3 regions of the Brachybacterium sp. AOP24-D1-21 genome follow, and region 1 is predicted to be linked to each of the others. Evidence: predicted binding sites of a transcription regulator. Region 1 holds the regulator's gene; each other region holds the start of a gene.

Region 1 (5,206 bases):
CGTGATCGGTCTCGAGGACGACGTCCTGGACCAGACCGTCCTGGATGATCCCGACCACGACGTGGTCCTCCAGGGCGAGGGCGCACTGCTGGCCGCGGTCTCCGGCAAGCGCACCGGGCGCATGGGGGACATCGTCGCGACCATCCAGGGCGAGCAGGACCGGATCATCCGCTCCGAGAACCGCGGGGTGATGGTGGTCCAGGGCGGCCCCGGCACCGGCAAGACCGCGGTCGCGCTGCACCGCGCCGCCTACCTGCTCTACACCCATCGTCGCCGCCTGGAGCACACGGGTGTGCTGATCATGGCGCCGACGCCGGGGTTCCTGCGGTACATCGAGCGGGTGCTGCCGAGCCTCGGCGAGTCCGGGGTGGTGATGCTCACCCCCGGCGAGCTGTTCCCCGGGGTGGAGACCTTCCTGCACGATGACGACGAGGTGGCACGTCTCAAGGGCGACAGCGCGATGGCCGAGCTGCTCTCGCGAGCGGTCAAGCAGCGTCAGGTGGTCCCTCAGGAGGACGTCCAGCTGCGCATCGACGGCACCCCCATCACGCTGACCCGAGAGGTGATCCGCGCCGCGCGCAGGGAAGCTCGCGCCACTCACAAGCCGCACAACTCCGCGCGCGCCGTCTTCGTGCGCGCTGCGATGGACCGGCTCGTGGACAAGTACGAGAAATCGCTCCGCAGCCAGGGCCACACTGTGATCCCCGAAGATCGGGCGGACCTGCTCGCAGATCTCCGCAACAACCCCGAGGTCAAGCGTCAGCTGAACCTGGCCTGGCTCCCCTACACCCCGCAGGGATTCCTCCGGATCCTGTTCTCCCGCCCCGAGCGTCTGCGGGCGGTCGCCCCCCACAGCCTCGCAGACCGGGTCGAGCTCCTGGTGCGGCCCAAGGATGCACCCTGGACCGTCGAGGACGTCCCCCTGCTCGACGAGGTCGCGGAGCTCCTCGGAGAGGACTCCGCACCGGCCGAGGCGCGGGCCCGCGACGATGCCGAGCGCCGCAAGGCCGACGTCGACTACGCCCGCAGGGTCATCGAGAACGTCGACACCTCCGGGATGATCCGGGCCGAGGACCTCGCAGACCAGGTCAGTCAGGTCAGAGACGGGCGGACCCTCGCCGAACGCGCCTCCTCGGAGCGCAGCTGGACGTACGGGCATGTCGTGGTCGACGAAGCCCAGGAGCACTCGCCCATGAGCTGGCGCGCGCTCATGAGGCGTGCGCCCACGAAGTCATTCACGGTGGTCGGGGATGTCGCGCAGACTTCCTCCGCCGGCGGCACCGACTCCTGGTCGGCCGCGCTCTCGCCCTATATCCAGGATCGCCTGCAGATCGAGCACCTCACGGTCAACTACCGCACCCCGAGCCGGATCATGGACCGTGCGGTGGCGATGGCCCGCGCGCACAACCTGCCGGTGACAGAGGTGAGCTCGGTGCGCGAGGGAGATCGTGATCCCCGCATCGAGCGCACCGAGGAGTCCTCGCTCACCGCCCGGACCGCTGACGCGGTGGTGACGGTGCACCAGGAGCGACTGGGACGTCTCGCCGTGATCGTGGCCGACGAGCGCATCTCCGCGATCGCCGCCGAGCTCCGCTCCCGCAGTGGGCTGCCGAAGGTGGGCGTGGGATCCGCGGGCGTGGACGACGAGATCGCCGTCATGTCGGCGCAGGACGCCAAAGGGCTCGAGTTCGATGCTGTCGTGCTGGTGGAGCCCGCTGAGCTGATCGACGCCCACGGGGCCGGGGATCTCTACGTGGCGATGAGCCGATCCACCCAGCATCTCGGAGTGGTCCATGCGCGCGCACTTCCTGCCGGCATGGCCGGCTGAGGACCACCCCGTCCGCTCACCCGCTGACCGTCCAGCAGACGAGGATCGGCGGCCGTGGCTTCCCCTCCACGACCGCCGATCAGGTGTGCGCTGCAAGAGCGCACGAGGGATATCTTAAGCACAGGAACAGGTGCTCAAGCGCCAGATCCACAAAATCTACGAAACCCGCACGATCCGGCGGCGGATGCATCCCTGCGATCCCGCTCAGCTCGGCTCAGACGGAGGTCTCCTCGACACCCGCCCCATGCAGGCCCTCGGCACGCAGACGTGCGATGGCGGCCTCGAAATCCTCGAGCGAGTCGAACGCCTGGTACACGCTCGCGAAGCGCAGATAGGCCACGACATCCAGTTCCTGGAGGGGCTGCAGGATCGACAGGCCGACCTGATGGGCATCGATCTCCGCGAGCCCGCTCGAGCGAATGTTCTCCTCGACCCGCTGGGCGAGCATGGCCAGCTGGTCGTCGCTGACCGGACGCCCCTGGCATGCCTTCCGTACTCCGGAGATCACCTTCGCCCGGCTGAACGGTTCGCTGACCCCGGAGCGCTTGAGAACCGACAGCGACGCGGTCTCCGAGGTGGAGAAGCGCCGCGAGCAGTTGGGGCACTGGCGGCGCCGACGGATCGTCGCACCGTCATCGGACGTGCGCGAGTCGACGACACGCGAATCGGAGTGGCGACAGAACGGACAGTGCATCCACTCAGGGTACCGGCATCGGATCCGCTCAGCGGATCGCATCCCCTGAGACGGGCAGCTCGATCTGCTGGCCCGCGGTCACACGGCCGGTGGGCAGGTGGTTGAGGGTACGCACCTCAGCGACGAACTCCTGCTCGCTCATGGCCTCCGGAGCGAACTCCTCGGCATAGCCCCAGAGGGTGTCTCCCGCCTCGACCGTGATGGTGACGGGCTGCTGGGAGTCGGTCCCTGCCAGCGCCGCAGGAAGATCCACCGTCAGCAGCACGGCGGCAGCCACGAGCAGTCCCAGCAGGAAGGCGAGGCCAGCGAGGAGGAAGCGTCCCCGACGGGTGGGGACGAGTCGAACGCGTGCTCGATCTGCACCCTCGACGCGCTGCTCGCGCTGCGCCGGAAGAGAGAGGACCGTGGCGGTTCCAGTATTCATATCCGAACTCCTGTTCGATCGAATGTATGTGCGACTGTAGCCCGACGTTCCGGCGACACGCAAGGGAAACATCGAACACATGTTTGGCTTCTGCCTCACGCCGCCCTACGCTGGGTCACACCACATACGGAACCGCGAGGGTCCGACAGACGACGCCAGGAGGCCTCACGATGACGCCGAGCACCCCCAAGCCGATCCGGTCCCGCGGCGAGGCTCCCGCCGATGAGCGCACCGAGGGGCTCAGCCGGCGGCAGAGGCTGATCCTGGAGACGATCAACGCGGCGGTCGCCTCACACGGCTATCCGCCCACCATGCGCGAGATCGGCGATGCCGTGGGGCTGACCTCCTCCTCGTCGGTGGCCCATCAGCTGCAGTCGCTCGAACGCAAGGGCTTCCTGCGCCGCGATCCCAAGCGCCCGCGGGCGATGGAGGTCGTGATGCCAGAGGCGGATGACGCCCCCGCGCCCCTGCCGGTGACCGAGCTCAGCCCGAACTCCGTGACGGTGCCACTGCTGGGGAGGATCGCCGCCGGTGTACCGATCACCGCCGAGGAGCAGATCGAGGATGTCTTCACCCTTCCCCAGCGTCTGGTGGGCGACGGCGACCTCTTCCTGCTCCAGGTGGTCGGGGATTCGATGATCGACGCCGCCATCTGTGACGGCGACTGGGTGGTCGTCCGCTCGCAGAACACCGCGGAGAAGGGCGAGATCGTCGCGGCGATGATCGATGGCGAGGCCACCGTCAAGACGTTCGTGCAGCGCGACGATCACGTCTGGCTGATGCCGCACAACCCGGCCTTCGCACCGATCCTGGGCGACCATGCCGAGATTCTCGGGAAGATCGTGGCGGTGCTGCGCGCGATCTGAGCCCCCGCTCGATCCGGTGCCGGGGCTGCAGCGACGCCCTGCGTCAGCTCTCGGAGAGGCGACGCAGCGCGCTGAGCGCGACCTCCGGGTCCGTGGTCGGCCACAGCGGGGGCATCGACTCCCGCAGATAGCCGCCGTAGCGAGCGGTCGAGAGACGCGGATCCAGCACCGCGACCATCCCGCGGTCCGCCGTGGAGCGGATGAGCCGCCCGGCCCCCTGTGCCAGCAGCAGGGCCGCATGCTGGGCCGAGATCGACATGAAGCCGTTCCCGCCCCGCTGTCCGATCCGCTCCTGGCGGGCTGCGGTGAGCGGATCATCAGGCCGGGGGAAGGGGATCCGGTCGATGGTGACCAGGCGCAGCGAACGTCCGGACACATCCACGCCCTGCCACAGGGTGAGGGTTCCGAACAGGCTCGCATCCTCCTCGTCACGGAAGGTGCGCACCAGGTTCGCCATCGAGTCCTCTCCCTGCACCGCGATCGTCAGGTCGAGCCGAGCTCGCACATGCTCGGCGGCGAGCTCAGCTCCCCGCCGCGAGGAGAACAGGCACAGCGCACCGCCCTGAGAAGCCTCGACCAGCTCCGTGAGGTGGTCGAGCATTGCCGTGGAGGGCCCCTCACGCCCCGGCTGCGGAAGATGACGAGCGGTGTAGAGGATCCCCTGCCGGCGATATTCGAACGGGCTGCCCACATCGAGTGCGGCCCAGGCGTTGGCGTCCTCCCGCGGCGGCAGCTCCGCCGGGTCCATCCGCGCGGCGCGAGCCAGCCCGACCTCCCCGGCCGCGGGTTCGAAGCGGCCCCCGAGGGCCAGGGTGGCGGAGGTGAGCACGGCAGTGCGGTCCTCGAGGATCGCACCGCGCATCGCACCCGCGACGCTCAGCGGAGCCACCTGGATGCTCGAGCGCCCGGTGGCCTGGGAATGCGAGATCGAGACCACGTCATCCTCATCGGGAGCGGCGAGCCGTTCGCAGACGTCGATGATCTCCTGGAGGTTGGCGCGAACCGTCTTGCGCGCGCCGGCGGAGGATTCGTCCCCCGCATCCTTCGCGTCCGAGTGGGCGGTGCGGGCCTCGACCCGGAGCTGGGTGACGGCGTCCCCGAGCCGCGCCGGGAGATCACCGATCACGCGCCCGTCGGGAGACAGCTCGAGGGCTTCGCGCAGCTCTTCGGAGGCGTCGTCCAGCGCCGTCCCGGCCACCCCGAGGCCACGCAGGTCCCGCACCGTGCCTCGGAGCATGCCGGGGGTGAGCACATCGGTGACGGCGCTGGTCACCCGGGCGGAGAGATCGTGCGCCTCGTCGAAGACGACCACATCGTGGTCGGGGATGATCCCGTGGTTGTCGAAAGCATCGATCGCGAGCAGGGCATGGTTGGTGACCACGATGTCGACTTCG
Region 2 (5,206 bases), 160 kb from region 1:
CGGAGCGCGAGATGAGCACGGCGTCACCAGCGGGCATCGTCAGCAGGATGCGCCCGTCGGCCGCTCGCAGCGTGCCGGATTCGGGGGCTGCGGCCACGGCTGACACCTCCTCCCACACCCCGAGACGTTCAAGCGCCCGTCGCGCCGCGCTGAACAGGACCAGCGCTGTGCCGACAGCGGGGATCGTGAAGCTCTCGTCGACCAGCTCTACGCGGTGACCGTCTGCAGCGAGCCGGATCGCGGAGGCCAGCCCGGAGACTCCCGCACCGAGGATGCGGACCGTGAGCACTGGCGGCATGGAAACGACTCCGGAGTCGAGGGAGGGCAGGTGACATCCAGCCCCATCGTAGAGAGCTGGCAGCTCTAGGCGGGGGCGGGATCCGCCGGTGGTAGTTCATCCGGTGGTGGCTCGGCCGATGGAAGATGCTGATCCGGTGGTGCATCAGGTGCATCAGGTGCATCAGGTGCATCAGGTGCATCTGGTGCATCTGGTGCATCTGGTGCATCGGGTTCATCTGGAGCGTCCGGTCCGTCTGCTCCGGGAAGATCCGGGCGTTCCTCTGGGAGAGCCCGCGGGGTGAGCATCGCGGGCGTATACGAAATGCCCTGGGCTCCATGCGGACTCGACCAGAACCAGGCGATCGGTGGCCTGTCCGCCTGCGAGGTCTCCGGCTGTGAAGGCTCAGGCTGTGAGGCTTCAGTCGGTGACGTCTCATATTGTGACGTCTCCGTCTGCGAGACCGGTTCAGTCGGGATCGCACCCGTCGCATTCCACCGGACGATCACCCACAGTCCATGCTCCTTGAGCAGGTTGCAGCGCACGCACAGCCCCTGCCCGTTCGCGTAGCTGGTGGGACCGCCGCGGTGATGGGGGATGACGTGGTCGCTCTGGCGGATCTTCGCATTGCACCAGGGCGTGCGGCAGGTGGTGTCCCGCCATCGAATCATCCGCGCCAGGCCGGCGGGGAACGCCCGCGATCGAGATTCCATCGCGATCAGCTCGCCGGTGCGGGGGCTGGTGTAGAGGCGTCGATAGAACGCGCTGACCTCTTCATCAGGATGCTCCGGCTCGGTATGGCGCAGGTGACCCGGTGGCCTGCCCTGCAAGGTGTCGGAGACGATGTGGGCGGGGATGACTCCATATCCCTCAAGCCGTGCGCTCTCGGCATCGTCATCGCGGCCCAGCAGAGCCGTATCGGAGACGACGATGCCTACTTCGATGTGGGGAGTGGGACGAGGACGGCGCGGCGCGGAGCTCGCTTCCATTCCATCCGATGCTTGCTCCGCAGGATGCGGATGCAGCACGGCGTCGACCAGCAGATCGGCTTCGAGCGCGGGCACTGAAGCCTTCTCCCCGGCAGCGCGCAGTGACTCGGCCTGCGTGCTCAGGGCCTGCATCATCCCGACGGCGTCAATCGCGCGCAGCACGGCGGAAACGCGCGCCATCCCGTCGACCAGCGGAGTCATCGTCACGTGCCGCTCTCGCGCAGCGCGCTCGGCCCGTTGACGCGAGGTCTCCGGCTCGAGCTTCTGGATCATCTCGTCGATGTCCTCGCGCAGCCTCTTGTGGCCCTTTCCGGACAGGACCTGAGGGGCCTCGGCAAGGATCTCGTCGAGACGTGCACAGGTGGCCGGCGAAGCGGTGGAGAGCGCGCCCGCCACCGTGGAGGCCTGCTGCGCCGTGACGGACCCTTCCCAGAGGCCGTTGATCGTGCGCGGCATGTGCTGGATCAGCCGCCGTGCGGAGGCGAGGGAGAAGGAGGACGCGGCCGGGGTGACTCGACGGGCCAGGGCGATCTCGTGGCTGGCGCCCTTGCCCTGCGAGGCGGTTGCCACCCCGCGCTCCGCATCGCTGCGCCGGATCCTCTGCTCGGCTGCAACCTGCCAGGCGGCGTCCATCGCAGCCAGCGAGGCGCACAGATGATCGATTCCGGCAAGGACGGCGAGAGCCTCGCCAGGGGAGTCCGGTGCCGTGTCAGGAAGAGCGTCGCGAACCGAACTGGTGCGGGAGAACGCTACGAACGTCGCAGTGAGGATCTGCGCAAGCACGGCGCGGGCCTCGCTGCTCGCCTCGATCCGGGTGAGATGTGCGGCCACAGCGGACAGGGCATCCGTCGACGACGTGGCGTCAGCCCGGCGAGACTCATCCTCACCGGGGTCCTCCCCGTTGCCGTGCTGCGTCGTTGCATCCATGCCTTGATCGTACGGAGGTTCGAATGCGTCGACCACCCCCAGCTGGAATATGTGGACAACGCTGTCGAGGGGAAAGAAATGTGCATAACAATGTGGATATGTGGGCTCGGTGGAGGAAGGGTCGCGTGTCCATGTGGGTCCTGTTCGCCGCTGGGCCCCGCGGGTGATCGTACGGGTGTCACGTCTGGTCTCCCCGCGCCGTGACCTGGCGCAGCCCCGTCCAAGGCTGTTCTTACGGCAAGGCCAGGCGTTGCGAGTGCGGGAGGCACGTCATGGGAAATCCCCGAGGGCCTGCGGTCGCCTAATTCCGGAAGGGCCTACGCAGAATCAGGCAATTCGTTTCAGTCAAGAATGCCGGAGGAATTGTGGATAAGTCGCACTGGGGAGGATCCGTGGGTCTTGTCTGGCGGGCTCGATCTCGACCCGTCACCTCCGCCAACGGAGCCCAGCTGAGGGCTCCCCGGCTGAGGCTCTCGGTGAAGGTCGCCACGGTGCAAGCTGTGTCTGCTGACGCCACCGCAGCCACCGCAGCCACCTTCCCCCGCAGCTCCGTCAGTCAGCTAACGGTCACTTGCCGCCCAGCAGCGTCAGCACTGCGGTGACCCGCCGGTGCACACTCGAGTCCTCGCTGAGTCCGAGCTTCGCGAACAGGCGCTGGGTGTGCTTCTCCACCGCACCCCCGCTGATGAAGAGCCGCTCGGAGATCCCCGCGTTGGTCAGGCCCTCGCCCATCAGCTCGAGCACCTCGCGCTCGCGCGGGGTGAGCTCGTCCAGCGGCGTGCGCCGGCGGGAGGAGATCACCTGTCCCACCACGTCCGGGTCGATCGCGACGCCTCCCGCGGCGACTCGCTCGATCGACTCGAGGAAGGAGCGGATGTCGAAGATCCGGTCCTTCAGCAGGTAGCCCGTGGCGCTGGCCCCGGACTCGATCAGCTCGGTCGCATAGCCGACCACCACGTACTGGCTGAGCAGCACGATCGGTGCTCCCGGCCACTGTGCTCTGATCTGCTGCGCGGCACGCAGGCCTTCATCGGTGTGGCTGGGTGGCATCCGGATGTCCGAGATCACGAGGTCCGGCCGGAGTTCGAGGGCGCGCACCACCAGCTCCGTGCCGGTCGCGGCGGTGCCCACCACCGTGTGGTCGGCCTCCTCGAGCACCAGGCGCAGTCCTTCACGGATCAGCGCGGAGTCGTCGGCGATCAGGATGCGCATGGGATCACGGCCTCGATTCGGGTTCCGTGTGCGGGTGGCGAGGTCACCGTCAGGCGTCCCTCCAGGGAGGCGACACGGCCTGCGAGCCCTGCCAGGCCGCCGCCGGTGCGCATCTCGGCGCCTCCGCGCCCGTCGTCTTCGATCCTCACCCAGGCATCATCCCCGATTCGTGCCACTTCCACCACGATGCCGGCGGCACCGGAGTGCTTGGCAGCGTTGGTCAGTGCTTCGGAGACCACGTAGTAGATGCCGATCTCGACGTGCTCGGGAAGTGTCAGCTCGGGGCTCTCGATCGTCGTGGGGATCGGGGAGATCGCTGCCAGCTCGGTGAGTGCCGCGGCGAGTCCGCGATCGACCAGGACCGGCGGGGCGATCCCGCGGGAGAGGCGACGGAGATCGTCCAAGGTCAGCCCCAGCTGCTCACGCGTCTCGCGCAGCACGGCCTGGGCCTTTGCCGGGTCCTTCGCCGCGAGGGCTTCGACGCGGGCGAGGTCCATCGAGGCACGTACGAGGCGCTGCTGGGGGCCGTCGTGCAGGTCCCGTTCGAGTCGGCGCAGGGCGGTGGACTCGGCGGTGCGGCCGGCTGCGCGCGACTGCTCGGTGCGCAGCAGCTGCTGCTGCTCGTGGTAGCGCGAGCTCAGCATGCCGCGGGCCACGCCTCGGTGCAGTGCGGCCAGGCCGCGCACCACGGGGCCGAGGGTCAGCAGGAACAGCAGGCCGATGAGGAACTGCAGGGCCATGTCTACCGGGAGTGCGTATGGCTCCGGCACCCCGAACAGCTCGCCGAGGCCGCTGTTGTCGGCGGGCGGCAGCACCTGCTCGAGGATGAGGGTCGCGACGGGCCCGCCCACCGTGGCGATGGCTCCGACGGTCCAGGCCATCGCGAGGGGGAAGGTGATCAGCACCAGGAGGAAGTTCACCAGCACCCACAGCGAGTCCAGCCAGTTCTGAGGGTCTGTCAGAGGAGTGATGAGGCGGCGCATCCAGCCGGCGCCTGCGGGGGCGGCCCGGGGCGCGGGCGTCGGCAGCTCTGTGTCCAGGATCGAGGACTGCAGGGCGCGCTCGGCCGCCGCGAATCCGCGGGCGAGCAGCACGCCACCGATCAGTATCGGCAGGCCCACCCAGACGATCACGGTCGAGACGCCTGCGATGAGCAGCGCGAGGACGAGCGAGAAGCCGATCGCCCCGAGCAGCAGGGCGATCAGCGAGTAGGCGAGGAAGCGACCGATCGGGGCGGCCCAGCGGCCGACGGACCAGCGCTGCAGCGGTGTGGCGGCCTGCGGGGGAGGTGCGTCGAGCGTCTCGGGCAAGGTCATGGTGGTCATGTCTCCACTCTGGCGGCGATGGACCGCGCGCCCGATCCTGGCACCAGGTCAGCGATTGTCGGGCTGGCCCGACATCGGTTCAGGTCCGGTGCTGGTCCAGATCGGGGACCGGCCCGGCTCGGGGCGGCTCACCGCTGCTCGCAGATCTCCTTGAGCATGACGAGGTCCTCGGCGACCGCCGCGGCGTCCTCCGCGAAGTCGCTCTCGGACATCGTGCCGCGGCGCAGGGTGAAGACGACCTCGCAGCGGGTCTCGTCCAGCGCCAGCACGCGCAGCGGGTTCAGCACGGACTCACCGCTGGGGAGGGTGACGGTGTGGTCCATGACCCCGTACTCGTTCTCGGGGACGAAGCTGACCAGTACGCGCCCCATCGGTGAGCTCATCGACCACTGGGTGACGTCGCGCTTCACCTCGCCGCCGGCGAGCCCTGCTGCCCAGCGGGGCAGGTTCCGCGGATCGCTCGCGAACTCGTAGAC
Region 3 (5,206 bases), on a different contig from region 1:
ATATCCGTGACCTCGCCGAGGCCGCGGGCATCCGGCCCTCGAAGCAGCGCGGGCAGAACTTCGTGATGGACCCGAACACCGTGCGGACCATCGTCGGCCGTGCCCACGTGGAGCCGGGGCAGGCGGTGCTCGAGGTAGGACCCGGACTGGGGTCCCTGACGCTCGGCCTGCTCGAGACGGGGGCCGACGTGGTCGCCGTCGAGCTGGATCGCGGCCTGGCCGAGCTGCTCCCGCTCACGCTGCGTGCCCGTGGCGTCGAGGACGACCGCTTCCAGCTCCTCCACGACGACGCCCTTCAGGTGACCGAGCTGCCTGCGCTGCCCCGAGCGGGTGAGCCGACCGCGCTGGTCGCCAATCTTCCCTACAACGTCGCCACCCCCATCCTGCTCACGATGCTCGAGCGCTTCGACTCCCTCCGCTCGGCCCTCGTGATGGTGCAGTCCGAGGTGGTGGACCGTCTCATCGCCGGCCCGGGCTCGCGCACCTATGGCGGCCCCAGCGTGAAGCTCGCCTGGTACGGGCGGGCCGTGCATGCGGGGAAGATCTCCCGACAGATCTTCTGGCCGGTTCCCAACGTCGACTCGGCGCTCGTGGAGCTGGTGCGGCACGAGCAGCCGCTCGGCACCGCCGAGGAGCGGGAGTCGGTCTTCACGATCATCGATGCCGCCTTCGCCCAGCGCCGCAAGACACTGCGTGCCGCGCTCGCCGGCTGGGCTGGGACCGCACCGCGTTCCGAGCAGATCCTGCGCGCCGCCGGCATCGACCCCGGCGCCCGTGGCGAGACCTTGGAGATCGATCAGTTCCGGGCCATCGCCCGGGCGGAACAGGGGCTGGCACGGACCGAGGGTGAGGCCCTCTGATGCCGTCCGCACTGGACCGCGTGGTCGTCCGCGCCCCGGGGAAGATCAATCTGTCGCTCATGGTGGGCGGGGTTGACGGACGCGGTTATCACTCCCTGGCCACGGTGTTCCAGGCAGTCGACCTCTACGAGACGGTCACCGCGACCCGTGCGAGCACTCTCAGCCTGGAGCTCACCTCGGAAGTCCCCGGAGAGCTCCCTCTGGATGGCAGCAACCTCGCCCTGCGGGCGGCTCAGCTGCTGCGTGAGGAATGCGCTCTGGAGGTCGGCGCTGCGCTGCACATCCACAAGCAGGTGCCGATCGCCGGCGGCATGGGCGGCGGGTCGGCGGACGCCGCGGCGACGCTGGTCGCGCTCGACCGCCTGTGGGGGACCGGGCTCGGCAGCGAGAAGCTGCGCGAGCTCGGAGCGCAGCTGGGAGCCGACGTCCCCTTCGCGATGCTCGGCCACACGGCGCTGGGGCGCGGCAACGGCACCGACCTCACCACCGTGCTCACCCATGGCGAATGGACCTGGCTGCTCGCGGTCCCCGGCGGTCACCTCTCGACGCCGGAGGTGTTCCGGAAGTTCGACGAGATCTCGTTGACGAACGGGCGTGCACTGCCCGAGCAGCCGGATCTGGATGAGCGGCAGCTGCAGGCGCTCAGCGGCGCGAACCTCGAACTGCTGGCGGATACCCTGCACAACGATCTGCAGGCCGCAGCGTTCGCGCTGCATCCGCGCCTGGAGCCGGTGGTCGAGGCCGCCGAACGGCTGGGAGCGCCGGCCGCGCTGGTCAGCGGCTCAGGGCCGACGGTCGCCGTGCTGGTCGAGGACGAAGCGCAGGCCCGAGGAATCGCCGCGGGACTGATGCGCGATGGACTCGTCGAGAGCTGCCTGGTGGCGCGGGGTTCCGCGCCGGGGGCGAGCGTGCTCGAAGCGAGCTGAGCGTCGAGCGACGGAGTCTCGCGCTTATGCGTCGGGGCTCTTCACTCTGCCGGCAGCGAGATCGTCGTTTCGGGGCCTCGATCGAGCTGGGACTCCATGGGCTCTATGGGGCTCACGATCTTCCAACGCGCTGGCCATTTTCCAACGCGCTGACCACCTTCCAATGCGCTGACCACCTTCCGACGCGCTGGCCACCTTCCAATGCGCTGAGCATCGCCACCGGTAGCCGGAGACCTCGTTCTGTACGGGGCACTTCCAGGTGCCCATCGAGCGCGGACAAACTGGTCATCCGCGGCTACCTGCTGTTCCTCTCGGTGCGATCTGTGATTGCGAAGTTGATGGTAAAGGGATCGCTATTTCGGTGTCCGGACGCCGGTCGTGCGTGTCCCACGTGACTATATGGCTCCGTCTGTGAATAATGCAAGAGAAAGCAGCGATTGGAAATGTCTGTGTGGATGTGGTGTCTTGGCGCCCTCAGTTGTACAACATCTGGACCTGCTTCGATGAGGCCGCCTGGCCGCTTCGTATGCTGCCCGTGAATAGCAGGATAGTGCCGTTCCCGCACTTCGCAGTTGCCGCGACGGTTCCTCCACACTCCCAGTTATCCACAATTCAAGATTACTGATTGGTAGAGTTCCCTCGCGCCTTCCTTTCGTCGAATAGGTGTGCGAAAATGGCGCCATGACAGATCAGTCGCACAGTGATGATGCAGACTCCCAGGAGGCCGGGCGCGGCGTTTCTGGTGATGCGTCTCGCCATGCGGGTGCGGGCGAAGGATCGGGCTCGGGCTCGGAGGTGTCAGGGCCCCGGTCCGTCGCGGCACGCATTCGGCGGCGCAGCACACTCCCGATCTCCGCGAACGACGAAGAGCTGTGGATCGGTGACACCGACATCACCGCTGTGCGTTCCGTGCTTGCTGAGATCGGTGCGGACGGGTCGTTCGCGCTGGAGAAGCTGGCCGCGTCCGAGACCATCTCGCTGCTGGCGCGGGTCCAGGATCTGAACGGTGCGATCGCAGCGGTGCAGGCACGGGCGCTGGTCCACCTGGAGCACGTGGTCAAGGAAGATTCCCTGCGCCGCGAGGACACGCCGAAGCAGGCGGTGAAGATCGCACGCTCGGAGACATCGAAAGCCCTGAAGCAGTCGAAGTCCTGCGTCGGCCAGTCGATGTCCTCCTCTCGCCGGCTGGTCCTCTCCATGCCCGGCATGCTCACCGCGCTCGCGCAGGGCCGGATCCTTGCCACCTCTGCGCACAAGGTGGGTCGCACGATGGGGCCGGCAACCCCCGCTCAGCGCACCCAGGTCGATGAGATCCTCGCGGCCCACCTGCCCTACCTCGATGGCTGCGGCCCTGAAGAGTTGGCCGGTGAAGCAGCCAAGGTGCTGCACGGACTGGACCCTCGTGGCGCTGCGGACCGCCACCGCACAGCGAAGCGAGATCGCAGCATCACTGTGCGCCGGGGTGAGCACGGCATGTGCACTGTCACCGCGCACCTGCCGGCGCTCGACGGGGCCCGAATCCGCAAAGGGCTCTCGGTGGCTGCGGAGAAGGCTCGCGCCCACGGCGACCGGCGCGGCCATCAGCAGATCATGGCGGACCTCTTCGCCGATGCCCTGATCGGACGCGGAGAAGGGATCGACCCCTCCACGCTGGAGATCGCCGTCATCATCACGGACCGCTCCCTGCTCGCACCCGAGCACGCCGACGCCGCCACCATCGAGGGCTACGGCCCGGTGCCGTACGAACACATCCGCCAGGAGATGCTCGATGCGGCGACGTCAGATGTGGACGACCCCGATCTGACCATGGCCCTCCGTCGGCTCTACCTCGACCCAGAGGACGGGCAGCTCGTCGCCGTCGATTCCGTCTCCCGTGAGTTCCCGCCCGCCCTCGCCCGATTCCTTCGCCTGGGTCACCAGACCTGTCGCGCGCCCTACTGCGACGCGAACATCCGGCAGAACGATCACATCGTTCCCTGGTCGCAGGGAGGCCCCACCTCTCTTCTCAACGGCAACGGCGTGTGCGTCGGCGACAACCAGAAGGAAGAATCCGGCGAGAGAGCCCGGGTCATCACCGACGAGAACGGCGTCAGACGCACTGTCGAGTGGACAAGCCGATACGGACAGAAGGCCAGGCGACGGGGCATCAACTTCGACCCCCTCGGCACCGGGCTCAGACTCCTGGACGAGTCAGCACGACAGATGAGAGATGCGTCAGACCCCGAAAGCGGCGCGCCCGACGATGACACGGTCTCCGCAGTACATCCCGGCGCCGACGAAGAACGGCGCGACCCGATCGCGGGCGTTCCCCCGGGTGGTCCAGAGGATCCCAATGCTTCGTTCCATCGAGCCTTCGCACGAGTGGAGCGCAGGGCTCTCGATCTCACCGATCCGCATCCGAGATTTCGCAATGCCCGACGCAATCGGCACTGGCTCCTCCAGGGGCGCACCGACTACATCTTCACTCCGCACCTCGACATCATCGACAGCTGGTAGCTCGACAGCTGGCAACTCGACAGCCAGTAAATCGACGGCCTGTAAGGAGTCCCTGCACGAGGCCTCCAGGGATTCCGGACCGCCCTCACTCGAGCAGCTCGGACAGCTCCAGCCAGCGCTCCTCGAGCTCCTCGATCTCCGCCTCGACAGCGCGCAGCTCATCGGTGATCTTCTGCAGCCCGACATAGTCGGACTGGTCGTGCGCCGCGAGTGTGGAATGCAGCGACGTCGTCTGCTTGTCGAGCTTCTTCATCCTCCGCTCGATCGCACCGAGCTCCTTCTGCGCCGTATGAGCCTGCGCCCCCGACACATTCGATGCGGACTCGGACGCGCCGCCGCCAGCGCCAGCGGAGCCACCCGCTGACTTCGCTCCCGCAGATTTCGACCCCGCAGCCTTCGCTCCCGCAGAGCGTCCAGCCGCGCCCTTCGCCGACGAGGACCCACCAGATGCCGCATCCTCACGCAGGCCCTCTGCCCGCAGCGCGAGGTACTGCTCGACGCCGCCCGGCACATGCCTCACCGCACCGTCGAGCACCGCGTACTGGATATCGGTGACCCGCTCCAGCAGGTACCGGTCGTGGGAGACGACGATCAGCGGCCCGGGCCAGGTGTCCAGCAGATCCTCCATGGCAGCGAGCATGTCGGTGTCCATGTCGTTCGTCGGCTCGTCGAGCACGAGCACATTGGGCTCCTCAAGGAGGGTGAACAGCAGGTTCAGGCGTCGCTGCTGCCCACCGGAGAGTGCTCCCACCAGAACCTTCTGATGCGCCGTCGTGAAGCCGAGACGCTCCAGCAGCTGTCCGGGGGAGACCTCGTCCTTCCCTGCCCGGAAGGTGGTGCGGTACTTCGCCACCACATCGCTGACCCTGGAGTTCAGATGCTCCTCGAGCCCCTCGAGCCGCTGCGACACCTGGCAGACAGTCA

What was found. Region 1 encodes LexA, which represses DNA repair genes until DNA is damaged. Its sites were predicted from a motif close to TCGAACANNTGTTCGA; they were not measured.
Region 2: a site for LexA is predicted at 2,201-2,216, ahead of ACT3UF_RS14235 (DUF222 domain-containing protein). Genes of this name have one in related genera too.
Region 3: a site for LexA is predicted at 2,442-2,457, ahead of ACT3UF_RS15620 (DUF222 domain-containing protein). Genes of this name have one in related genera too.

The regions. Positions count from the first base shown of each region.
Region 1 covers NZ_JBQSXX010000001.1:3,018,330-3,023,535, reverse strand. Annotated here, with positions in the region: gene ACT3UF_RS13595 (HelD family protein) at 1-1,828, shown strand, start outside; gene nrdR (transcriptional regulator NrdR) at 2,043-2,522, opposite strand; gene ACT3UF_RS13585 (peptidoglycan-binding protein LysM) at 2,551-2,946, opposite strand; gene lexA (transcriptional repressor LexA) at 3,117-3,812, shown strand; gene ACT3UF_RS13575 (ATP-dependent DNA helicase) at 3,856-5,206, opposite strand, start outside.
Region 2 covers NZ_JBQSXX010000001.1:3,177,182-3,182,387, forward strand. Annotated here, with positions in the region: gene ACT3UF_RS14230 (FAD-dependent monooxygenase) at 1-298, opposite strand, end outside; gene ACT3UF_RS14235 (DUF222 domain-containing protein) at 364-2,193, opposite strand; gene ACT3UF_RS14240 (response regulator transcription factor) at 2,761-3,405, opposite strand; gene ACT3UF_RS14245 (sensor histidine kinase) at 3,393-4,730, opposite strand; gene ACT3UF_RS14250 (SRPBCC family protein) at 4,859-5,206, opposite strand, start outside.
Region 3 covers NZ_JBQSXX010000002.1:205,358-210,563, reverse strand. Annotated here, with positions in the region: gene rsmA (16S rRNA (adenine(1518)-N(6)/adenine(1519)-N(6))-dimethyltransferase RsmA) at 1-860, shown strand, start outside; gene ACT3UF_RS15625 (4-(cytidine 5'-diphospho)-2-C-methyl-D-erythritol kinase) at 860-1,786, shown strand; gene ACT3UF_RS15620 (DUF222 domain-containing protein) at 2,468-4,282, shown strand; gene ACT3UF_RS15615 (ABC-F family ATP-binding cassette domain-containing protein) at 4,368-5,206, opposite strand, start outside.